DNA from 4 places in the Pseudomonas sp. LBUM1672 genome. Region 2 is predicted to be linked to each of the others. Evidence: predicted binding sites of a transcription regulator. Region 2 holds the regulator's gene; each other region holds the start of a gene.
The links. Region 2 encodes FliA, which starts transcription of late flagellar genes. Its sites were predicted from a motif close to CTAAAGTTTNNNNNNNNNNNGCCGNTAA; they were not measured.
Positions count from the first base shown of each region.

Region 1: a site for FliA is predicted at 3,170-3,197, ahead of ACA053_RS13895 (methyl-accepting chemotaxis protein). Genes of this name have one in related genera too.
Region 3: a site for FliA is predicted at 2,782-2,809, ahead of ACA053_RS05275 (methyl-accepting chemotaxis protein). Genes of this name have one in related genera too.
Region 4: a site for FliA is predicted at 3,398-3,425, ahead of ACA053_RS13645 (methyl-accepting chemotaxis protein). Genes of this name have one in related genera too.

Region 1 is NZ_CP166781.1:3,040,376-3,045,435, forward strand. It holds gene ACA053_RS13885 (AAA family ATPase) at 79-603, opposite strand; gene pnuC (nicotinamide riboside transporter PnuC) at 600-1,163, opposite strand; gene ACA053_RS13895 (methyl-accepting chemotaxis protein) at 1,408-3,042, opposite strand; gene ACA053_RS13900 (undecaprenyl-diphosphate phosphatase) at 3,332-4,162, shown strand; gene ACA053_RS13905 (DUF1294 domain-containing protein) at 4,159-4,590, shown strand; gene ACA053_RS13910 (MmcQ/YjbR family DNA-binding protein) at 4,602-4,961, opposite strand; gene ACA053_RS13915 (LysR substrate-binding domain-containing protein) at 4,958-5,060, opposite strand, start outside.
Region 2 is NZ_CP166781.1:1,769,024-1,774,083, reverse strand. It holds gene ACA053_RS07955 (chemotaxis protein CheA) at 1-1,756, opposite strand, end outside; gene ACA053_RS07950 (protein phosphatase CheZ) at 1,810-2,598, opposite strand; gene ACA053_RS07945 (chemotaxis response regulator CheY) at 2,621-2,992, opposite strand; gene fliA (RNA polymerase sigma factor FliA) at 3,160-3,900, opposite strand; gene fleN (flagellar synthesis regulator FleN) at 3,897-4,727, opposite strand; gene flhF (flagellar biosynthesis GTPase FlhF) at 4,844-5,060, opposite strand, start outside.
Region 3 is NZ_CP166781.1:1,196,453-1,201,512, forward strand. It holds gene ACA053_RS05260 (gamma-aminobutyraldehyde dehydrogenase) at 1-678, opposite strand, end outside; gene ACA053_RS05265 (LysR family transcriptional regulator) at 780-1,694, opposite strand; gene ACA053_RS05270 (tellurite resistance TerB family protein) at 1,870-2,592, shown strand; gene ACA053_RS05275 (methyl-accepting chemotaxis protein) at 2,886-4,508, shown strand; gene ACA053_RS05280 (chemotaxis protein CheW) at 4,508-5,044, shown strand; gene ACA053_RS05285 (CheR family methyltransferase) at 5,041-5,060, shown strand, end outside.
Region 4 is NZ_CP166781.1:2,981,907-2,986,966, forward strand. It holds gene ACA053_RS13630 (alpha/beta fold hydrolase) at 1-81, opposite strand, end outside; gene ACA053_RS13635 (YqaA family protein) at 166-600, opposite strand; gene ACA053_RS13640 (DUF411 domain-containing protein) at 600-1,046, opposite strand; gene ACA053_RS13645 (methyl-accepting chemotaxis protein) at 1,341-3,332, opposite strand; gene ACA053_RS13650 (hypothetical protein) at 3,700-4,233, shown strand; gene ACA053_RS13655 (aldo/keto reductase) at 4,280-5,060, opposite strand, start outside.

The DNA of each region.
Region 1 (5,060 bases), 1.3 Mb from region 2:
GAGCCGCTTTAGATCGCGGGTTTGCGCAGGAATGGGTGTTTCAGGGATGGACAGTTTCGGCGGGGTGGGGCACCCAGGTCAGGCCTTGAGCAAGCGCGTCACAGCTTCGAATGCCGCGTCCTTGCGCTGTTGCCAGTCCCCTTGCAAGACCTGGCAAGGCTGGCGGTGCAGGTCAAGCCATTCGCGGCTGGCCTGGAAAAACGTTTGGCGTTCTGCCAATTGCGGTTGGCAACGCTGCCCGTCGTCATGCCAGGCCACGGTTTCAGGGCTTAGCAGTAAATGCAGGTCGTAGTGCCGCGCCAGCAATGCGTGCTCGATCCATGCCGGGCAAGCGCCAAACAATGTGCGGCTCCAAAGGATATTGCTGAGTAGATGCGTATCGAGAATCAGCAGTGACGGTTGCCGGGCTCGTGCTTCGTCCTCCCACGTAAGCTGGCCATGAGCTATCGATGTAATGTCATCGTAGCGGGTTTCTCGAGCTTCGCTTTCGATAAAGTGCCGAACGTACTCTTCGACCAATATGCCGCCAAAGTTGGCGTGTATCTCGCCCGAAAGCCAGCTCTTGCCGCTCGATTCCGGGCCAGTGAGTACCAACACTTTCATGCGTGCAAGGCCGGGTCAGCGCGCCATTCACGCCAGCCTTGTACGGCAAGCAACAGGAACAACGCATAGAGGGCAGCAGTCAGGTACATGCCTTTATAAAGGAACAGCCCGACGAAAATCACATCAAGGGCGACCCACAACGGCCAGCACTGCACGCGTTTTTGCGCCATCCATAACTGTGCCACCAGGCTAAAGCCGGTCAGTGCAGCGTCGAGCCATGGCTGCGCGGCATCAGTCCAGTGCGCCATGGCGGCACCCAGCAACAGACTGCCGATGGCGCCGGCTGCAAGGCTCGTTGCGATCGACTTTCCATCGAGCCGGCTGACCTGCCGACCGGTATTCGCCTCACCCGCGCGGGTCCATTGCCACCAGCCGTAAATCTGCAGCGCGGCGTAGATCACTTGCAGGAGCATGTCCGAATACAGCTTCACTTCAAAAAAGATCCAGCTATAAAGCAGCACCATGACCAGACCGATCGGCCAGCACCAGGGGTTCTGTTTGACCGTCAACCAGACGGCAATCACGCCGAGGGAGGCGGCAAACAGTTCAAGCCCGGACATGGAGGTTCCTTGGTGAAAACGAAAGAGGGGGGCGGATTGTACCGACAGACGTCGCGAAGTAGAACCAACCCATAGCCGCTGTCGAGCAGCGTCCTGTGGCGAGGGGATTTATCCCCGTTCGGCTGCGAAGCAGTCGTAAAACCTAAACGCACGGTCTATCTGGTTTACCGAGTTGTCTGATTTCACGACGACTTCGTCGCCGAACGGGGATAAATCCCCTCGCCACAGGGTTCTGTGTTTGCTTTTACACGCGGAACTGTTTGAGAAGGCTGTTCACCTGCTCGCTCAAGTCCTTGAGCCGAACGCTGGCCACACTCGATTGCTCGGCTGCCAGCGCAGTGCTGTGGGACAAGCCTGCCGCCTGGGTGACGTTCTGATTGATGTCTTCCACCACATGGGCTTGCTGCAGGGTCGCGCTGGCGATCGAGGCGTTCAGTCCGTTGAGGTTGCGCAACGCCTGGCCGATTGCATTCAGGCTGGCGCCTGCCAGACCGGCCTGTTCGATGGTCAATTGCGACGCCCGGCTGCTGTCGCCGATCACTTTGACCGCCGCTTCGGAGTGAGTTTGCAGGCGTTCGATCATCGACTGGATCTCCGCCGTGGACTTCTGCGTACGCTGGGCCAACAGGCGCACTTCATCGGCCACCACAGCAAAGCCTCGACCTTGTTCACCGGCCCGGGCGGCTTCGATGGCTGCGTTGAGGGCCAGCAGGTTGGTTTGCTCGGCAATGGAGCGGATCACCTCCAGCACGCTGCCTATCTGGGTACTTTCAGCCGCCAGGGTACGAATCACTTCAACCGCTTGATCAATGGTGCCGGACAGTTTGTCGATCTGCTGCAAGCTGCCATCAATGTTGATCTGGCCCTGCTGCGCCTGGGATTCGGCATCGCGCATTTCGCTGGCCGCATGTTCGGCATTCTTGGCCACGTCCTGCACGCCGTAAGTCACTTCATTGATCGCAGTCGCCACAAGTTCCATTTGCTGGGACTGTTGCTGGCTGCGCTGCTGAGCCTGTGCGGCGTCGTTGCCCAATTCGCTGGAGGACTGGCCCAGGGCACTGGCGGACACTTGCAGCTCGCTGATCACCCCTCGCAGTTTGGCGGTGAAGGCATTGAAGTGCCGGGCCAACTGAGTGACTTCATCCTGGCCATGGGTGTCGAGGCTGCGGGTCAGGTCGCTTTCACCGCTGGCAATATTGGCCATGGCGTTCACCGTGGCCTGAAGCGGACGTACGATGCTGCGAGCAATCATGATCACCAGCAACGCCATGATCAGCGCAATCACCAGGCCGACGAAAGAAGCCTTCCAGACCTGGGCATGGAACTCCGCCTGCATGTCATCGATATACACGCCGGAGCCAATTACCCAACCCCACGGCTCGAACAGTTTGACGTAAGAGGTTTTTTCAACCGGATCGCTGGCACCCGGTTTAGGCCAGCGGTAGTTGACCGTGCCGGCGCCCTTGGCCTTGGCCACGGCGACCATTTCGTTGAACAGTGCAAACCCGTCGGGGTCGCGGATCGCCGAGAGGTTCTGGCCATCGAGTTTGGGGTTGGCCGGGTGCATCACCATCACCGGCGTCAGATCGTTGATCCAGAAATAGTCGTTCTGGTCATAACGCAGCCCGCGCACGGCGGTCAGTGCCTGTTTCTGCGCGGCATCGCGGGTGAGCGTGCCGGCGGTTTCCAGGCCATGGTAGTAAGTCAGAATGCCGCTGGCGGTCTGCACCACGTGCTGGGTTTTCTGGGCCTTGGCCTGATACAGGTCGTCATGGATCTGCTTGAGCATCAACACGCCCAAGGTTAATAACATCACCACCGACACGATCAAGATGAGCCACAAGCGTCGGCTGATCGACACACTGCGCAAGCTGTTCATAACGCTGTCACTCCGATTTCTTTTTCTTGTAATAAACGATTGCCAGCATCCAACCACGCTTTGCCGGTCGGGCATATGCGACCCAAGTCTCATTACGCGGCAGCGTTATCGAGGCTTGTCTGATAGGATTTCGGCCCCGCGCGGAAAAACCTGAATCCAAGTTGATTTTTCACGGAATTTTTACGGTTTCGTCTGGATCCTTTGTGCGCGGGACTTCGGCTACGCTTGGCGCAGTGAACGATTAAAAAACTAACGGGGCATGCCTTGGCGCATCGCCTTTGGGGGATTGATGGATCTTTGGACCGCCTTTCAGGCATTGATTCTCGGGGTTGTAGAGGGGCTGACGGAGTTTTTGCCGATTTCGAGTACCGGTCACCAGATCATTGTGGCTGACCTGCTCAACTTCGGTGGCGAGCGCGCCATCGCTTTCAACATCATTATCCAGCTGGGGGCGATCCTGGCCGTGGTGTGGGAGTTTCGCCGCAAGATCTTCGATGTGGTCACCGGCTTGCGCACTCAGCCGAGCGCTCGACGCTTTACCGCGAACCTGCTGATCGCCTTCATGCCGGCCGTGGTGCTGGGGGTGATTTTTTCCGATTTGATTCACCACTACCTGTTTAACCCGATCACGGTGGCCACGGCATTGGTCGTGGGCGGTATCGTCATGCTCTGGGCTGAACGGCGCCAGCACGAAGTGCACGCCCACACCGTCGACGAAATCACCTGGAAAGATGCCCTGAAAGTCGGCTTTGCCCAATGCCTGGCCATGATTCCCGGGACTTCGCGGTCCGGCTCGACCATCATTGGCGGTCTGCTGTTCGGGTTGTCGCGCAAGACTGCCACGGAGTTCTCGTTCTTCCTGGCGATGCCGACCATGGTCGCGGCAGCGGTGTATTCAGGCTACAAGTACCGCGATCTGTTCGTGCCGTCTGACTTCCCGGTATTTGCGCTCGGCTTCGTCACGGCGTTCATCTTCGCGATGATTGCCGTCAGGGCCTTGCTGGTCTTCATCGGCAGTCACAGCTACGCGGCATTCGCCTGGTATCGCATCGCGTTCGGCCTGGTGATCCTGGCTACTTGGCAGTTTGGCTGGGTCGACTGGACCGCGGTCAATCCATGAGTGACGCCAGCGCGCGCAACAACCCCGGACGCCGGTCCGGGGGCGAGTGGTTCCAGCATCCACGGCTGAAACTGCTGGTGTTGGCGGTCCTGTGCGCGCTGCCGCTGACGGGCTCGGTGTCGCTGTGGCTGCACGGGGTTTCGCTGATTCCCCTGGCGGCCTATGGCATCGTCAGCGTGCTGGCGTTCTTTCTGTACTGGAGCGACAAGCGCAAGGCGCGCGCCGACAGCTGGCGGACCCCGGAAAACGTGTTGCACGCGGTGGAACTGGCGGGCGGTTGGCCGGGTGCCTTGCTGGCTCAGCAGGTGTTTCGGCACAAGACCCGCAAGGTTTCGTACCAGCTGGTGTTCTGGCTGATTGTGCTCATGCACCAGGTGTTCTGGATCGATCAGCTGTTTCTTGGCGCCCATCTGTTTGCATTGTTCTAAAAGAAAGAACACTAAAGCAGCAGGCTGACCTGGGTACGCTTGGGCAGCTTGCTCACCACCAGTTGGTGCGAACGTTTCAACAATTCCTGCAGTTCCTCGGCACCCAGCGGGTAGGGCGTTTGCATGATGATCCATTGCGCCCGCGCCAGATACGGCGCCGGGTGGATGCCCGGACGGTCGCAATGCCCGAGGAACAGGTCCTTGTCGACCTTGAACGCCAGGGAATCGCCGCGCAGGTTCTGCAAGGCGAACATCTTATTCCCGGCAATCGAAAACACCCGAACGCCTCCCCATTTGTAGTCTTCCCGCGCGCCGGGCAGCGCGAGACAGAATTGCGCGACGTCCTCTTCGCTCATGCGTCCAGCCTTCATATCAATCGGTCCCCGCAGGCATTGAATGATTCGATCAGATGGTCGATCCAGGCCCGCACGGCCGGCATCACGCCGCGCCTATGAGGGTAGACCGCTTGC
Region 2 (5,060 bases):
TATTGATGGTGCCGTTGAGCTGGGCGATTTTGGTTTTCACCACGTCCATGCCCACGCCGCGTCCGGAGACATCGGAAATTTCGGTCTTGGTCGAGAAACCCGGCGCGAAGATCAGGTTGAAGCAATCGGACTCGCTGAGGCGATCGGCTGCATCCTTGTCCATCAAGCCTTTCTTCACGGCGATGCCGCGCAGAACGTCAGCGTCCATGCCTTTGCCGTCATCGGAGATGGACAGCAGGATGTGGTCGCCTTCCTGCTCAGCGGACAGGATCACCTTGCCGCTGCGAGGCTTGCCCATCGCTTCACGCTCGGCCGGCTCTTCAATACCGTGGTCGACCGAGTTGCGCACCAAGTGGACCAGCGGGTCGGCCAGGGCCTCGACGAGGTTCTTGTCGAGGTCGGTTTCTTCGCCGACCAGCTCCAGGTTGATCTCTTTCTTGAGCTGGCGAGCCAGGTCGCGAACCAGACGCGGGAAGCGCCCGAAGACTTTCTTGATCGGTTGCATCCGGGTCTTCATGACCGCGGTCTGCAGGTCGGCCGTGACCACGTCTAGGTTCGACACGGCCTTGGACATGGCTTCGTCGCCGCTGTTGAGGCCCAGACGGACCAGGCGGTTACGCACCAGAACCAGTTCGCCGACCATGTTCATGATTTCGTCGAGACGCGCGGTATCAACCCGCACGGTGGTCTCGGCTTCACTGGCCGGTTTTTCCGGTGGTGGCGCGGACGGTGCACGGGCTGGAGCCGGTGCAGCGGCAGCCGCTGGCTTCGGCGCTTCGGCTTTCGGCTCGGGCGCCTTGGCAACCGGTTTCGGCGCCGCAGCCTTGGCGGCTGGAGCAGCGACTGCTGCACCTGTGCCGACTTCGGTGAACTTGCCTTTGCCGTGCAATTCGTCGAGCAGCGACTCGAACTCGTGATCGGAGATCAGATCGCCACCAGCCGCTTTAGCGGTTGGCGCAGCCGGTGCAGGTACGGCGGCAATGGCCGATTCCAGCGCATCCACCGCAAAGTTGCCCTTGCCGTGCAGTTGATCGAGCAATGCTTCGAATTCGTCGTCGGTGATGTCAGAGCTGTCGCCTGCCGCTTTCGGGGCAGCCGGTGCAGCGGGCGCTGCCACTGCGTCGACAGCGAACTGGCCTTTGCCGTGCAGTTGATCGAGCAACGACTCGAACTCGGCATCGGTGATTTCGTCGCTGGCCGCAGAATCCGCAGCAGCCACTGGAGCAGCTGCCGGTGCTTCGGCTTGAGCCTTGACGGCGTTCAGCGAGTCCAGCAGTTGTTCGAATTCGTTATCGGTGATGTCGCCCGACTCTTCAGCGGCCGGTGCTTCGACCACTTCAGCCACCGGTGCAGCTTCATCAGCCGTTTGCGGCTCGGCCAGACGGGCCAGTGCCGCGAGCAATTCAGGCGTGGCAGCCGTGATCGGGCTGCGTTCGCGCACTTCGGTGAACATGCTGTTCACCGCGTCCAGCGCTTCGAGAACCACGTCCATCAGTTCCGAGTCGACGCGACGTTCACCCTTGCGCAGGATGTCGAACACGTTCTCGGCGATGTGACAGCACTCCACCAGCTCGTTGAGCTGGAGGAAGCCGGCGCCCCCTTTTACAGTGTGAAAACCGCGAAAAATTGCATTGAGCAAATCCGCATCATCCGGTCGGCTTTCCAGCTCGACCAGCTGTTCGGACAGTTGCTCTAGAATCTCGCCGGCCTCAACCAGGAAATCCTGAAGGATCTCTTCATCGGCGCCGAAGCTCATTAAGGGGGTGCTCCTGAGGTCTAAAAACCTAAAAAACCTAAAATGCTAAAACTCTAAAATCCTAGGCTGGATAACAAATCGTCCACATCGTCCTGACCGGACACAACGTCTTCTCTTTTATCGGCATGAATCTGCGGACCTTCACCCTGAGAGAGATGTTTTTGCGGATCTTTTTCAGCGAGCATCGCATCACGGTCATGTTCGATACCCGCAAAGCGGTCTACCTGGCTGGCCATGAGCACGAGCTTGAGCAAGTTGCTTTCAACTTCGGTGACCAATTGGGTTACGCGTTTGATCACTTGACCGGTGAGGTCCTGGTAATCCTGGGCCAGCAGAATGTCATTGAGGTTGCTCGACACCGTGCGATTGTCTTCGCTGCTGCGTGTCAGGAAACCGTCGACCCGCCGAGCCAGTTCGCGGAACTCTTCGGCTCCGACTTCGCGACGCATGAACCGACCCCAATCCGTGCTCAACGCCTGGGCTTCTTCGCTCAGGCTGTTGACCAGCGGCGTGGCGTTCTCCACCAGGTCCATGGTGCGGTTGGCGGCAGCCTCGGTCAGCTTGACCACATACCCCAGGCGCTCGGTGGCGTCCGTGATCTGCGACACTTCCTCGGCTTGCGGCATGTTCGGGTCAATCTGGAAATTGACGATCGCGCTATGCAGCTCGCGAGTGAGCTTGCCCACTTCCTGATACAGGCCGCGGTCACGGGTCTGATTGAGCTCATGGATCAGTTGCACGGCGTCGCCGAACCTGCCTTTTTCAAGGCTTTCGACCAGTTCGACCGCGTGTTTTTTCAGGGTCGATTCAAAATCGCCCAATGAAGATTCTTTATGCTCCATAGCTCCCCCGTGGCGCAGTGGATCAACCGATGCGTTCGAAAATCTTCTCGATTTTTTCTTTCAACGCCTGGGCCGTGAAGGGTTTGACCACATAGCCGTTAACACCGGCCTGGGCCGCTTCGATGATCTGCTCGCGCTTGGCTTCTGCAGTCACCATCAGCACTGGCAGGTGCTTGAGCTTTTCATCGGCGCGTACGTGACGCAGCAGATCGATACCGGTCATGCCAGGCATGTTCCAGTCCGTTACCAGAAAGTCGATGCTCCCGCTGTTGAGAACCGGAATGGCGGTAGTGCCATCGTCAGCCTCGACCGTGTTGGTGAACCCAAGGTCACGCAACAGGTTTTTTATGATCCGCCGCATCGTTGAGAAGTCATCAACGATGAGGATTTTCATGTTCTTGTCCAATTCGACCTCCAAGCAGTCTTAAACGCGCCCAGCACCTGGACGCGCCATTTCAATCAATCCGGCAATGCATTCGATGACTGTCTGGAGCACAACAGATCGCGACCGGTGCAGTTCAACACCCCACCGGCCTCGTTCGCAGTGTCCCCACACTGCCTTCAGCGCGCTCGCCACTCCCCCAAACGCCCCCGCAAACGGGCCGCGCACTGGCTATGTAACTGGCTGACCCGCGATTCGCTGACCCCCAGGACCTCACCGATTTCCTTGAGGTTCAGCTCTTCGTCGTAGTACAGCGCCAACACCAGTCGCTCACGCTCCGGCAAATTGGCAATCGCGTCCGCCAGCGCTGCCTGGAAGCGTTCATCTTCCAGATCGCGTGACGGCTCCAGATGTGCACTCGCGCCATCCTCGTGCAGCCCTTCGTGTTCGCCGTCCTGCAACAGATCGTCGAAACTGAATAACCGGCTGCCCAGGGTGTCGTTCAAAATCCCGTAATAATCATCGAGACTCAATTGGAGTTCGGCCGCAACCTCATGATCTTTAGCGTCACGACCGGTTTTAGCTTCAATCGAGCGAATTGCGTCGCTGACCATCCGGGTATTGCGGTGGACCGAACGTGGCGCCCAGTCCCCCTTGCGTACTTCATCGAGCATCGCGCCACGGATTCGAATGCCCGCGTACGTCTCGAAACTCGCGCCTTTGCTGGCGTCATATTTGGTCGATACTTCAAGCAGGCCAATCATCCCGGCCTGGATCAGGTCTTCAACCTGAACACTGGCCGGCAGACGGGCCAGCAAGTGGTAAGCAATGCGTTTGACCAGTGGCGCGTAACGCTCGATCAGCTCGTACTGCGCATCACGTGCCGACTTCTTGTAGAGGTTGTAGCCACTGGCTGTCATAGGACGGGTCCTGCGGTCTGTTGCACGAGGCGCTCGACGAAAAACTCCAGGTGCCCACGCGGGTTGGCAGGTAACGGCCAGGTGTCGACCTTCTGCGCGATTGCCTTGAACGCCAGGGCGCACTTGGAACGCGGGAAGGCTTCGTAGACGGCGCGCTGCTTCTGCACAGCCTTGCGCACGCTTTCGTCGTAAGGCACCGCGCCAACGTATTGTAGGGCGACGTCGAGGAAGCGGTCCGTGACCTTGGTCAACTTGGCGAACAGGTTGCGACCTTCCTGCGGGCTCTGGGCCATGTTGGCCAGGACGCGGAAGCGGTTCATGCCGTAGTCGCGGTTCAGCAGTTTGATCAACGCGTAGGCATCCGTGATCGAAGTCGGCTCGTCGCAGACCACCAGCAAAACTTCTTGCGCGGCGCGAACGAAACTGACTACCGAGTCACCAATGCCCGCAGCGGTGTCGATCACCAAGACGTCGAGGTTGTCGCCGATATCGCTGAAGGCCTGGATCAGGCCGGCGTGTTGGGCCGGGCTCAAATGAACCATGCTCTGCGTGCCGGACGCGGCCGGGACGATGCGGATACCGCCGGGGCCTTGCAACAGCACGTCGCGCAGCTCACAGCGGCCTTCGATCACGTCGGCCAGGGTACGTTTGGGTGTCAGCCCCAGCAGGACGTCGACGTTCGCCAGCCCCAGATCGGCGTCCAGCAGCATGACGCGCCGGCCGAGCTCAGCTAGAGCCAGGGACAAGTTCACTGACACGTTAGTCTTCCCGACGCCACCTTTGCCGCCGGTCACCGCGATCACCTGTACGGGATGCATGCTGCCCATGTTATTTCTTTACCTTGTCTTGCATAGACGGAGGCCACATTACTGGCTGCGCGTTCATCAACTGAACAATGCATGGCAGACCATCGATGTAGGTACAAAAACTGTTCATTAGTACCTCAGCCAACCTGCTTGGTCGGGCTGTGGTAAATATCAGCGAACATGTCAGCCATGGCTTCTTCGCTGGGTTCTTCCTGCATTTGCACGCTTACGGCGCGACTGACCAACTGATGACGACGCGGCAGATGCAAATCATCCGGAATACGCGGGCCATCGGTCAGGTAAGCCACCGGCAATTCATGACTGATCGCCAGGCTCAACACCTCGCCCAGACTT
Region 3 (5,060 bases), 570 kb from region 2:
GCTGCCGACGCCTTCACCACCGCCGCAGACGATATTGATTACGCCGCGCGGCAGGATCTCGGCCAGCGTGGGCGCCAGGGCCAGAATCGACAGCGGCGTGTGTTCGGACGGCTTGAACACCAGCGTGTTGCCGGCGGCGAGGGCCGGGGCAATTTTCCACGCGGCCATCATGATCGGGTAATTCCACGGCGCAATCGAGGCGACCACGCCAATCGGATCGCGACGGACCATGCTGGTGTAGCCCGCTAGGTATTCGCCGCTGAGCTGGCCAGTCTGGCAACGCACGGCACCGGCGAAGAAGCGGAACACATCGACCGTCGCGCTCAAGTCATCCTGGCGAGCCAGGTGCAACGGCTTGCCGCAGTTCAGGGATTCGAGGCGGGCGAGGAGGTCGGCTTGTTTTTCGATGGCGTTGGCGATGTCCAGCAACAGGTTCGAACGTTGCTGCGGCGTGGTCCGCGACCAACCGGCGAAGGCGCGGTGGGCGGCGAGGATGGCGGCTTCGACTTGCTCGGTGCTGGCTTCGGCGATGTGGGTCAGCACTTCCCCGGTGGCCGGGTTGAGGATCGGTTCGACAAACCCCTGGCCCGCGACCAATTCGCCATCGATCAACAACGCGGTGAACAACGGGGTCTGCGCGCCAGCCATTTTTCGGGTTCTCTTTTCTTGTGTGGCCATGCTGCTCCCAGTGACTGGGGCCCCGGCCGTCTTATTGATTCTGCAAGACTAGTGCGCGGGCCCGAGGTCGACAAATTCTAAATACTGAAGGTGGCGTTCGATTAAATAGATGGCTTGCGCCCGCCGTGGGGTTGCTCCCGAGCGACAGTTAAAAACGGATCAACCAACGCCGGGCGCGCGGTGCCACGGCGCCAGGCGAGGCCAACGTCAAGAGTCTGGCTCAGGTCGGCAATCGGCCGCGCTTCAATGATGTCGCCCTCCAGTGACCACGGACGGTAGGTCATGTCGGGCTGGATCGACACGCCTAAACCGGCGGCCACCAGGCTTCGCACGGCTTCCGTCGAGGCCGTTCTCAAGGTGATTCGTGGTTGCAATGACGCGGCCGACCACATGCGCTGGGCGTTGCGGTCCATTTCGTCGACGTTGAGCTGAATCAGCGGCTCGCGGGCCACGTCGGCGAGGTTGATGCTGTCGTGTTCCAGCAGCGGATGCTGGGCCGGCAACCACAGGCGATGGGGCGAGTGGGTCAACACTTCGGTTTGCAAGGCGTGGCGGTCTTCGAGGTTGGAGAGGATCAACACGCCGACATCGATCTCGCCGCTGACCAGCAAATGCTCGATATACGGCCTCTCGTCCTCCATCACCCGGATCTCGACGTTGGGATAGGCGCGCTGGAAACGAGTGAGCAGATCCGCGAGGTAGTAACCGGCCACCAGACTCGTCACGCCAATGATCAACTGGCCGGCGACCTGGTCGGTGCTTTGTTGCAGGCTGCGTTTGGCGTTGTCCACCGTGGCCAGAATCAGGTGCGCCTGGCGCAGGAATTGATGGCCCTGGTGGGTCAGGCTCATGCCCTTGGCGTGCCGGTTAAACAGGCTGACGCCAATCTCCTCCTCCAGTTGCTGGATTGCCAGGGTCAATGTCGATTGGGAAATGAACGCAGTTTGCGCGGCAGCGGAGATCGAGCCGGTCTCGGCCACGGCGATGAAGTGACGAATCTGACGCAAGGTCATCATGGGAAATTACCCGGTGGGCGGTTTTTATAGATTCGCTTGAGTGTATATCGCTTTAATCGATGGCTCTGTTTTTCCAGGCAACATCCAGAAGCACTCTCGTCCCCGGTCGCCGGGCACTTTCGTTCTAGGCTGGTGGCCTTAAGTGTCCGGTTAACCCCTTTCGTGGAGGCGGCAAATGAATACGCGTGGATTGCTCGATCAACTACTCAAGTCCGGTCAGGACCTGATGCAGAACAAGGCCAGCGGCAATCAAAACAAGTCGTCCAGCGGTGGATTGGGCGGATTGCTCGGCGGCAGCGGTGGTTCGGGCGGCCTCGGTGGTCTGCTCTCCGGCGCGGGCGGTGGCGCACTGGCGGCGGGCGCCATGGGCTTGTTGCTCGGTAGCAAAAAGGCCCGCAATGTTGGCGGCAAAGTCGCCATCTACGGCGGTCTCGCAGCCCTCGGCGTCATTGCCTACAAGGCTTACGGCAATTGGCAGGCCCAGCAGGGCACCGCGCCGAAGACTGAACCGCAGACACTCGATCGTCTGCCCCCGGCGCAAGTCGAGTTGCATAGCCAGGCGATCCTCAAGGCGCTGGTCGCCGCAGCCAAAGCCGATGGCCACGTTGATGATCGCGAGCGCGCATTGATCGAAGGCGAATTCACCAAGCTCGACAACGATCAGGAACTGCAGCAGTGGCTGCACGCCGAACTCAGTAAACCGCTCGACCCGACAGAAGTCGCCCGCGCGGCCAGCACGCCGGAAATGGCTGCCGAGATGTACATCGCCAGCGTGATGCTGGTGGATGAGGAGAGCTTCATGGAGAAGTCCTACCTCGATGAACTGGCGCGGCAGTTGAAGCTGGAGCCGGGGTTGAAGGCGGAGCTGGAGAAGCAGGTGCGTCAGGCTTCCCTATAAGGTTCAAGATCGCTTTCGCGGGCAAGCCTCGCTCCACAGGTACTGCGCTGAACTTGTAGGAGCGAGGCTTGCCCGCGAAGGCGTCCCAACTCTCACCACCTCCCGATGGCCAATCTACGGCTCATTTCTTCCACCACGCCCCTGCGACTCGCCACCCGATCCAACGCAAAGCCCTCCCCAAAGGCTCTCCTGCGGTTTTCACGCACAAGGCCGAGAACTGGCAAACCCTCGTCTTATAAATGAAACACCCTCAGCTATACTCCGCAGCATTTGACCCGCCCCGAGGACTGACTGTGAAGAACTGGACGTTGCGCCAACGCATCTTGGCGAGCTTTGCGGTGATCATCGCCATCATGTTGCTGATGGTCATCGTCTCGTATTCGCGGCTGTTGAAGATTGAAACCAGCGAAGCCAGTGTTCGTGAGGACGCGTTGCCCGGGTTGTATTACAGCTCGATGATTCGCAGCGCCTGGGTCGACACCTACCTTCGGACCCAGGAAATGCTCGGTTTGAAAGAGGGGCAGGGTTTCAGCGCTGAAGAAGCCGAAAGCTTCAAAAACTTCGAGGCGCGTCTGCAGGAACAGATGAAGAACTACCAGGCCACCGTCACCACGGATGAAGACAAGGTCGAATACGCTGTTTTCGAAAAACTCCATGATGATTACAACAAGGTTCTGGCCGCTGTGCTCGACCTGCACAAGCGCAATCAGGAAGCCGAGGCCATCAAGATGTTCAACGAGCAACTGACCCCGGCCTGGACCGCAGGTCGCATGAAGCTCAATGACATCATTCGCGAAAACAAAGCCGTGGCTGATCAGGACATTGCGGCCATCGATGACGCTGTGATTACCGCGAAAGTGATCATGGGCATTTCCCTGCTGGTCGCGGTATTGGCCGCCGGCCTCTGTGGTTTGCTGTTGATGCGCGCGATCATGGCGCCGATGAACCGGATTGTGCAGATCCTCGAAATCATGCGCACCGGCGACCTCAGCGGCCGTCTGAATCTGGAGCGCAAAGACGAATTCGGCGCTGTGGAAACCGGCTTCAACGACATGATGACCGAACTCACCTCGCTCGTGTCTCAGGCCCAACGCTCCTCGGTCCAGGTCACCACGTCGGTAACCGAGATCGCCGCGACCTCCAAGCAACAACAGGCCACTGCCACCGAAACCGCGGCCACCACCACCGAGATCGGCGCGACGTCCCGTGAAATCGCCGCCACTTCCCGTGATCTGGTGCGCACCATGACCGAAGTCTCCACCGCCGCCGATCAGGCCTCGGTCGCGGCCGGCTCCGGGCAGCAAGGCCTGGCGCGGATGGAAGAAACCATGCACTCGGTGATGGGCGCGGCGGATCTGGTCAACGCCAAACTGGCGATCCTCAACGAGAAGGCCGGCAACATCAATCAGGTGGTGGTGACCATCGTCAAAGTCGCCGACCAGACCAATCTCTTGTCGCTGAACGCCGCCATCGAAGCCGAAAAGGCTGGCGAATACGGTCGCGGGTTTGCCGTGGTCGCCACCGAAGTGCGGCGTCTGGCGGACCAGACCGCCGTCGCTACCTACGACATCGAGCAGATGGTCCGTGAGATCCAGTCGGCGGTCTCGGCCGGGGTTATGGGCATGGACAAATTCTCCGAAGAAGTGCGCCGCGGCATGTCCGAAGTGCAGCAGGTCGGCGAGCAACTGTCGCAGATCATCCACCAGGTTCAGGCGCTGGCGCCGCGGGTGTTGATGGTCAACGAAGGCATGCAGGCGCAAGCCACCGGCGCCGAACAGATCAACCACGCGCTGGTGCAGTTGGGCGATGCCAGCAGCCAGACCGTCGAGTCCCTGCGCCAAGCCAGTTTTGCCATTGACGAGCTGAGCCAGGTGGCCGTAGGGCTGCGGGGCGGCGTCTCGCGATTCAAAGTCTGATGAGCGAACTTGTGGTCAAACGCGGCGCGGTGGTGCCGGCAAAACACGCGTTGTTTCTGCTGTTTCGCATCGGCAACGAACGTTATGCCTTGCAGGCGCGCGAAGTGGCCGAGGTGCTGCCGCGCCTGCCGTTGAAGCCGATTGCCAAGGCACCGGCCTGGGTTGCCGGGGTGTTCGCCTATCGCGGCACGGTGGTGCCGGTGATCGACCTCAGCGCGCTGACGTTTGGCGAGCCGGCGCAAGCCCGCAACAGCACGCGGTTGGTGCTGGTGCACTATTGGCCGGATGAGGAAACCCCTGCACAGTTGCTCGGACTGATTCTGGAGCAGGCCACCGACACCTTGCGCTGCAACCCGGCGGACTTTAAACCCTATGGCCTGGACAATCGCCAGGCGCCTTACCTGGGGCCGGTCCGAGAAGATGCCCAGGGTTTGCTTCAATGGGTGCGGGTGGCCGATCTGCTCGATGATCAGGTGCGCGCACTGCTGTTTCCTTCGCCACCGCTGGACCCGGCGCTGCTTGAGGAGCGGCCATGAGCAGCGATCAGCGTTT
Region 4 (5,060 bases), 1.2 Mb from region 2:
CGGGCCTTCAGCGTGGGCCAGAACAGGCAGTGCAGCCGTCAGGAACAGGCCGGGCAACCAGCGCGAAAGAGCAAGGGACATGGGTGGACTCCGTAGGAAACGGCCGATGCTGGATCGGCATGATTAGGGCGACATTAAACACAGGCAATTGCCGCCGCTGATCGTTCAACCGATCCAGCCCAGCGTGGCCAGGGCCAGCACCCCGTAACGAGCACCTTTGGCGAGGGTCACGATCAGCAGGAACCGACCCAGCGGCTCGCGCATGACGCCGGCCACCAGCGTCAGCGGGTCACCGATGAGAGGCACCCAGCTCAGCAGCAATGACCAGTGACCATAGCGTTGATAGTGTTTTCGGGCCTGTTCCAGATGGCGCGGGCTGACAGGAAACCAGCGTCGGTCGCGAAACCGTTCGAGGCGACAGCCGAGCCACCAATTGACCACGGAGCCGAGGACATTACCCAGCGTCGCGACGGCCAGCAGCGACCACAGCCAGTACTGCTCGCTGAGCAACAGGCCCACGAGCAGCGCTTCGGATTGCAAAGGCAGCAAGGTCGCGGCACCGAATGCCGCAAAAAACAGCCCGATGTAGGCGCCGCCGATCAATGGGCCGGGTAGTCCGCCACCACCACATCAGTGCCGTCCTTTTTCAGGCCGATCACTTGGTAGGCATCGCTCATGCCGTCCATTTCCATGCCCGGCGAGCCCATGGGCATGCCCGGTGCCGCAACACCCAGCAGGTCATCGCGTTTGCTCAAGGCCAGGACTTGATCCGCCGGCACATGACCTTCAACGAATTTGCCGTTGATCAGGCCGGTGTGGCAGGACGCCAGGCGTGGAGGCACGCCGTGCTGTTGCTTGAATTCGCTCATGTTGGATTCCACGTGGTCTTCAACCTTGAAGCCATTGGCTTCCAGGTGGCTGATCCATTTTTTGCAGCAGCCGCAGTTGGCGTCACGGTGGACTTCGATCGGGACGAGGTCGGCGGCCTGGGCCAGGGAGGAGATGAAAAGGGCGCTCAGGGCGACCAGACGCAGGTGGGTTCGCATGGGGATTTCGTCTCGGGGTGGCGGGCAAAATAAGATGCATTTTGACCATTTTTTGCCGCGAAGAGATACGAGGTTGTTTCGAAGTAATACAGCAAACGCTGAGCCATTGTGTTGAAGGGGGCTGTTGTGGTGAGGGGATTTATCCCCGTTGGGCAGCGAAGCGGCCCCAAAAAATCTACGACTGCTGCGCAGCCGAACGGGGATAAATCCCCTCGCCACAAAAGCTCCGCACCACCACAACCTTTTACTACACCAGCTCCCTGGCCACAGGGAGCTTGTGTCATCGGGCAGCGGTCAACGCACCTTGAATCGCCCCATGATTGAGCTGACGCGCGCGTTGGCTTGCAGCAGTTGCTGGGTGTTGAGCTCACTGGCCTGGCCGCTTTTCACCAGCTCATCCACCATGTGGCGGATTTGCACCATGCTGCGGTTGATCTCTTCGGTTACCGCGCTTTGCTGCTCGGCGGCGGTGGCGATCTGCGTGCTCAGGCTGTTGATGTGGCTGACCGAGCCGGCCATTTCATCCAGCCCCGTGTTGACCCGCGCCGTGGCATCGGCGGCGGACTGGCAGCTGGCCTGGGTGTTTTCCATGGCGCTCACCGACGAACTCACGCCTTGGGTCAGGCGCTTGAGCATTTCATTGATTTGCGAGGTGCTGGCCTGGGTGCGAGCGGCGAGGGCGCGGACTTCATCGGCGACCACCGCGAAACCGCGACCTTGCTCACCGGCCCGGGCTGCTTCGATGGCGGCGTTGAGCGCCAGCAAGTTGGTTTGCCCGGCAATCGCGCCAATCACCCCGAGAATCTCGGTGATGCGCTGCGCATCCTCCTGCATGCTTTCGACTTTATGAGTAGCGCTCGCCACCTCGTCGATCAACGCGATCACGCTGCTGGACGCTTCTCCGACCACGACCCGCGAACGGTCGGCGTTTTCGTTGGCGCGTTGGGTGAAGGCCGCGGTTTCGGCCGCATTCTGCGCGACGCTTTCAGCCGTCGAACTCATCTCGGTAATCGCCGTCACCGTCTGATCGGTTTCAGACGCGTGCCGCACCAGAATCTGGCTGGTGTGGGCCGAGGTGCGTTGCAGGTTGTCGAGGCTGGACGCCATGGCGCCGGTGGCCTGGGTGACTTCGCCGATCATGTTCTGCAGATAAATGATGAACGCGTTGACCGAGTGCCCGATGGCGCCCAGTTCGTCTTCGGCGCGGATGGTGATGCGCTTGGTCAAATCGGCATCGCCAGCGGACAGGGCGTCGATGTTGGCCTTGAGGATTTTCATGCGCTGGATCAGTTGGCGAATCGCGTAGATCTGCAGCAACACCAGCAGGATCACCATCGGAATTTGCAGCAGGCTCAAGGTGCTGAGCACGTCGTCACGCTGGGCGGTGATCAGCTTGGTCGGCAGGGCGGTGGCGAGGAACCACGGCGTGCCTTCGATCGGGCGCATGAAGAAGGTGTTGGCTTCGCCGTTGTTGTCGAACTCGACACGCTGCGACTGATCACGGTTTTGCAGGCCGGCCTTCACTTGACTGGCGAATGGCGAGTTGCCGGCCAGTTCACTGATGTTCTTCAGCACAATCGGCCCATTGATCCGCGAGCTGTTGCTGATGATCTTGCCGTCGGCCTCGACGATCAGCATTTGCGCGCCGAGGTCTTTTTCCTTGCGCGCGATCAGGTCATTGAAAAAGCCCAGGGTCACGTCGATGGTCGAGACGCCATACGCCGCACCATTTTTCTGAATGGCCATGGCGCAGTTGGTGCGTGGCTCGGCGCTGGCGTCATCTTTGTAGGCCGCGGCCCAGGCGCATTGGCCTCGCGGGGTTTGCATGCCGCCCTTGTACCAGGTCTGGTCGTAGTAGTTGGGGGCTGCGTCGCTGTTCCAGAATGTATTGACCGCCAGCTTGCCCGAGGCATCGCGGTGCCAGAACGTGCTGAATTTGTTACGCCCGGCTTCGCGCTGGCCTGGCAACGGCCAGATCCCGCCGCCGAAGACTTTCAACTCGCCATATTGGTCGACCAGGCCCGGCAGCACCGTGTCGATGGCGGCGCTGTCGAGCAGCGGAATGGTCTGGGTGATGCTGCGTTGTTGTGCCTGAACCTTGTTCAGCTCGCCCTGGATGTGCTCGGCCACTTCGGCGATGCGGTTGAGGGCGACCTGTTCTTCGGTGTGACGAAGTTTAGGCGCGACCAACTGGCTGATGCCGACCACTGTCAGGACAAATAACAGCAGGATGAACAGGACCAGAAACAGCGTGTAGCGAGCCTGGATGGTGCGGAATGCGGGCATGGGACCGGTCCTTGTGCAGCGTTTTTTATTGTGGTTTTCGATCAAAAGATCGGCGCTTCGAAGGGCTATCGGCCTGCGAAAGACGAGCTTTAGGTACGAACGTACAAGATGCGGGCGGGGTGACGGACGGTCGGGTCATGAAGGTGTCGATGTGGATACAAACGAGGCTGATCAGTTGCCAGTCCAATGACGGCGAGTTGGTATAGACCAATGAATCAAGGCTCTTGGTGCTTTGTATCGTAAATGTACGAAAACTGTAAAAACCGCAAATACTTGTTGGTATGGCAAGTTGCCACGCTGATACTTGGCCGCTCTAAATCGGGGTTAACAAGGAGTTTTTTATGGTCACGCCGTCGGGAGTGCAATCATGACTATCGGCTACGCCGGGGCTTGGACATCCAAGGCAGGTTTATTGGTTCAGGATACGGGCGGCGGCAAGCCTATCAAGCAAAGCGCCCGGATCAAGCAAATGCTGTCACTGGTGGGGAGCAATCCAAACGCGCTGAGCACGGCGAAAATGGATGCAATGAAAATCCATCGAAACGTAAAAGGTTTCGATCCGGAAAATGTCTCCGCCAAACAACTGGGCAATCTCAGTTCCTTTTTGAGAGGCAAGGGACTGATTTCCGACATCACGTGGATGACGTTGATGAATGCCGGCGACAAGTTTGACCGGTTCGGCGTGCAGAAAGACCCGGATGCAAAATTCAATGCGCTGGAGTATTTCGCCACGCAACTGGACACCATCCAGAGCAACAGCATCAAGGGCGACAAGTATTCCGCTGGCCTGATCCCGGAATTCAAGACGGCAATTTACGTACTGCAGAACTTGCAGACCTACGGCAAGGGCAATGGCACGACGGTGCCTCCTACCGATGGTGGCGTCAGCTCCAAGGCCTGACGCTCGGTAATGCTGGCCCACTCAGACTGAGTGGGCCAGGCGTCGGTTACCGGTCAAGCAACTTCATGACTTCCTCTGGATAGCGCAAGCCGGCGGTGGCATTGGCCGGGAAGATCGCCTCCAGCGCGTGCAACTCGTCACGGCTGAGTTTTATTTCCAGTGCAGCAACATTCTCTTCAAGGTATCTACGCTGTTTGGTCCCCGGAATCGGGATCAGATAATCACCTTGCGCGAGCACCCAGGCCAACGCCAGTTGGCCCGCTGTCACCCCTTTGTCGACGGCCAGGGCCTGAACTTGCTGCACCAGCAACAGGTTCTTCGCAAAATTATCCCCTTGAAAGCGCGGGCTGAAGCGACGGTAATCGTCGGCGGCGAAGTCATCCGCGCTTTTCAGTGCGCCCGTCAGAAAACCTCGACCCAATGGACTGTAAGGGACGAAGGCAACGCCCAGGCGCTGACATGCGGCCAGGCAACCATTTTCTTCCTGATCGCGGCTCCACAGCGAATATTCACTTTGCAGGGCGCTGATGGGATGAACCTTGTGCGCGCGCTCCAGCGTGTCGGCTGACGCTTCACTCAAGCCCAGATAACGCACCTTGCCGGCTTTGACCAACTCGGCCATTGCGCCGACCGTTTCCTCGATGGCCACCTGCGGATCGATGCGGTGCTGGTAGTACAAATCCAGGGTTTCAACGCCCAGGCGTTTAAGCGTGCCGTCGATAGCGTCGCGAATGTACTCCGGGCGACCGTTGACGCCCCGGGCGCCGGGGTTGGACGGATCGCGGACGATGCCGAATTTGCTGGCCAGGAACACCTGCTCGCGCTTG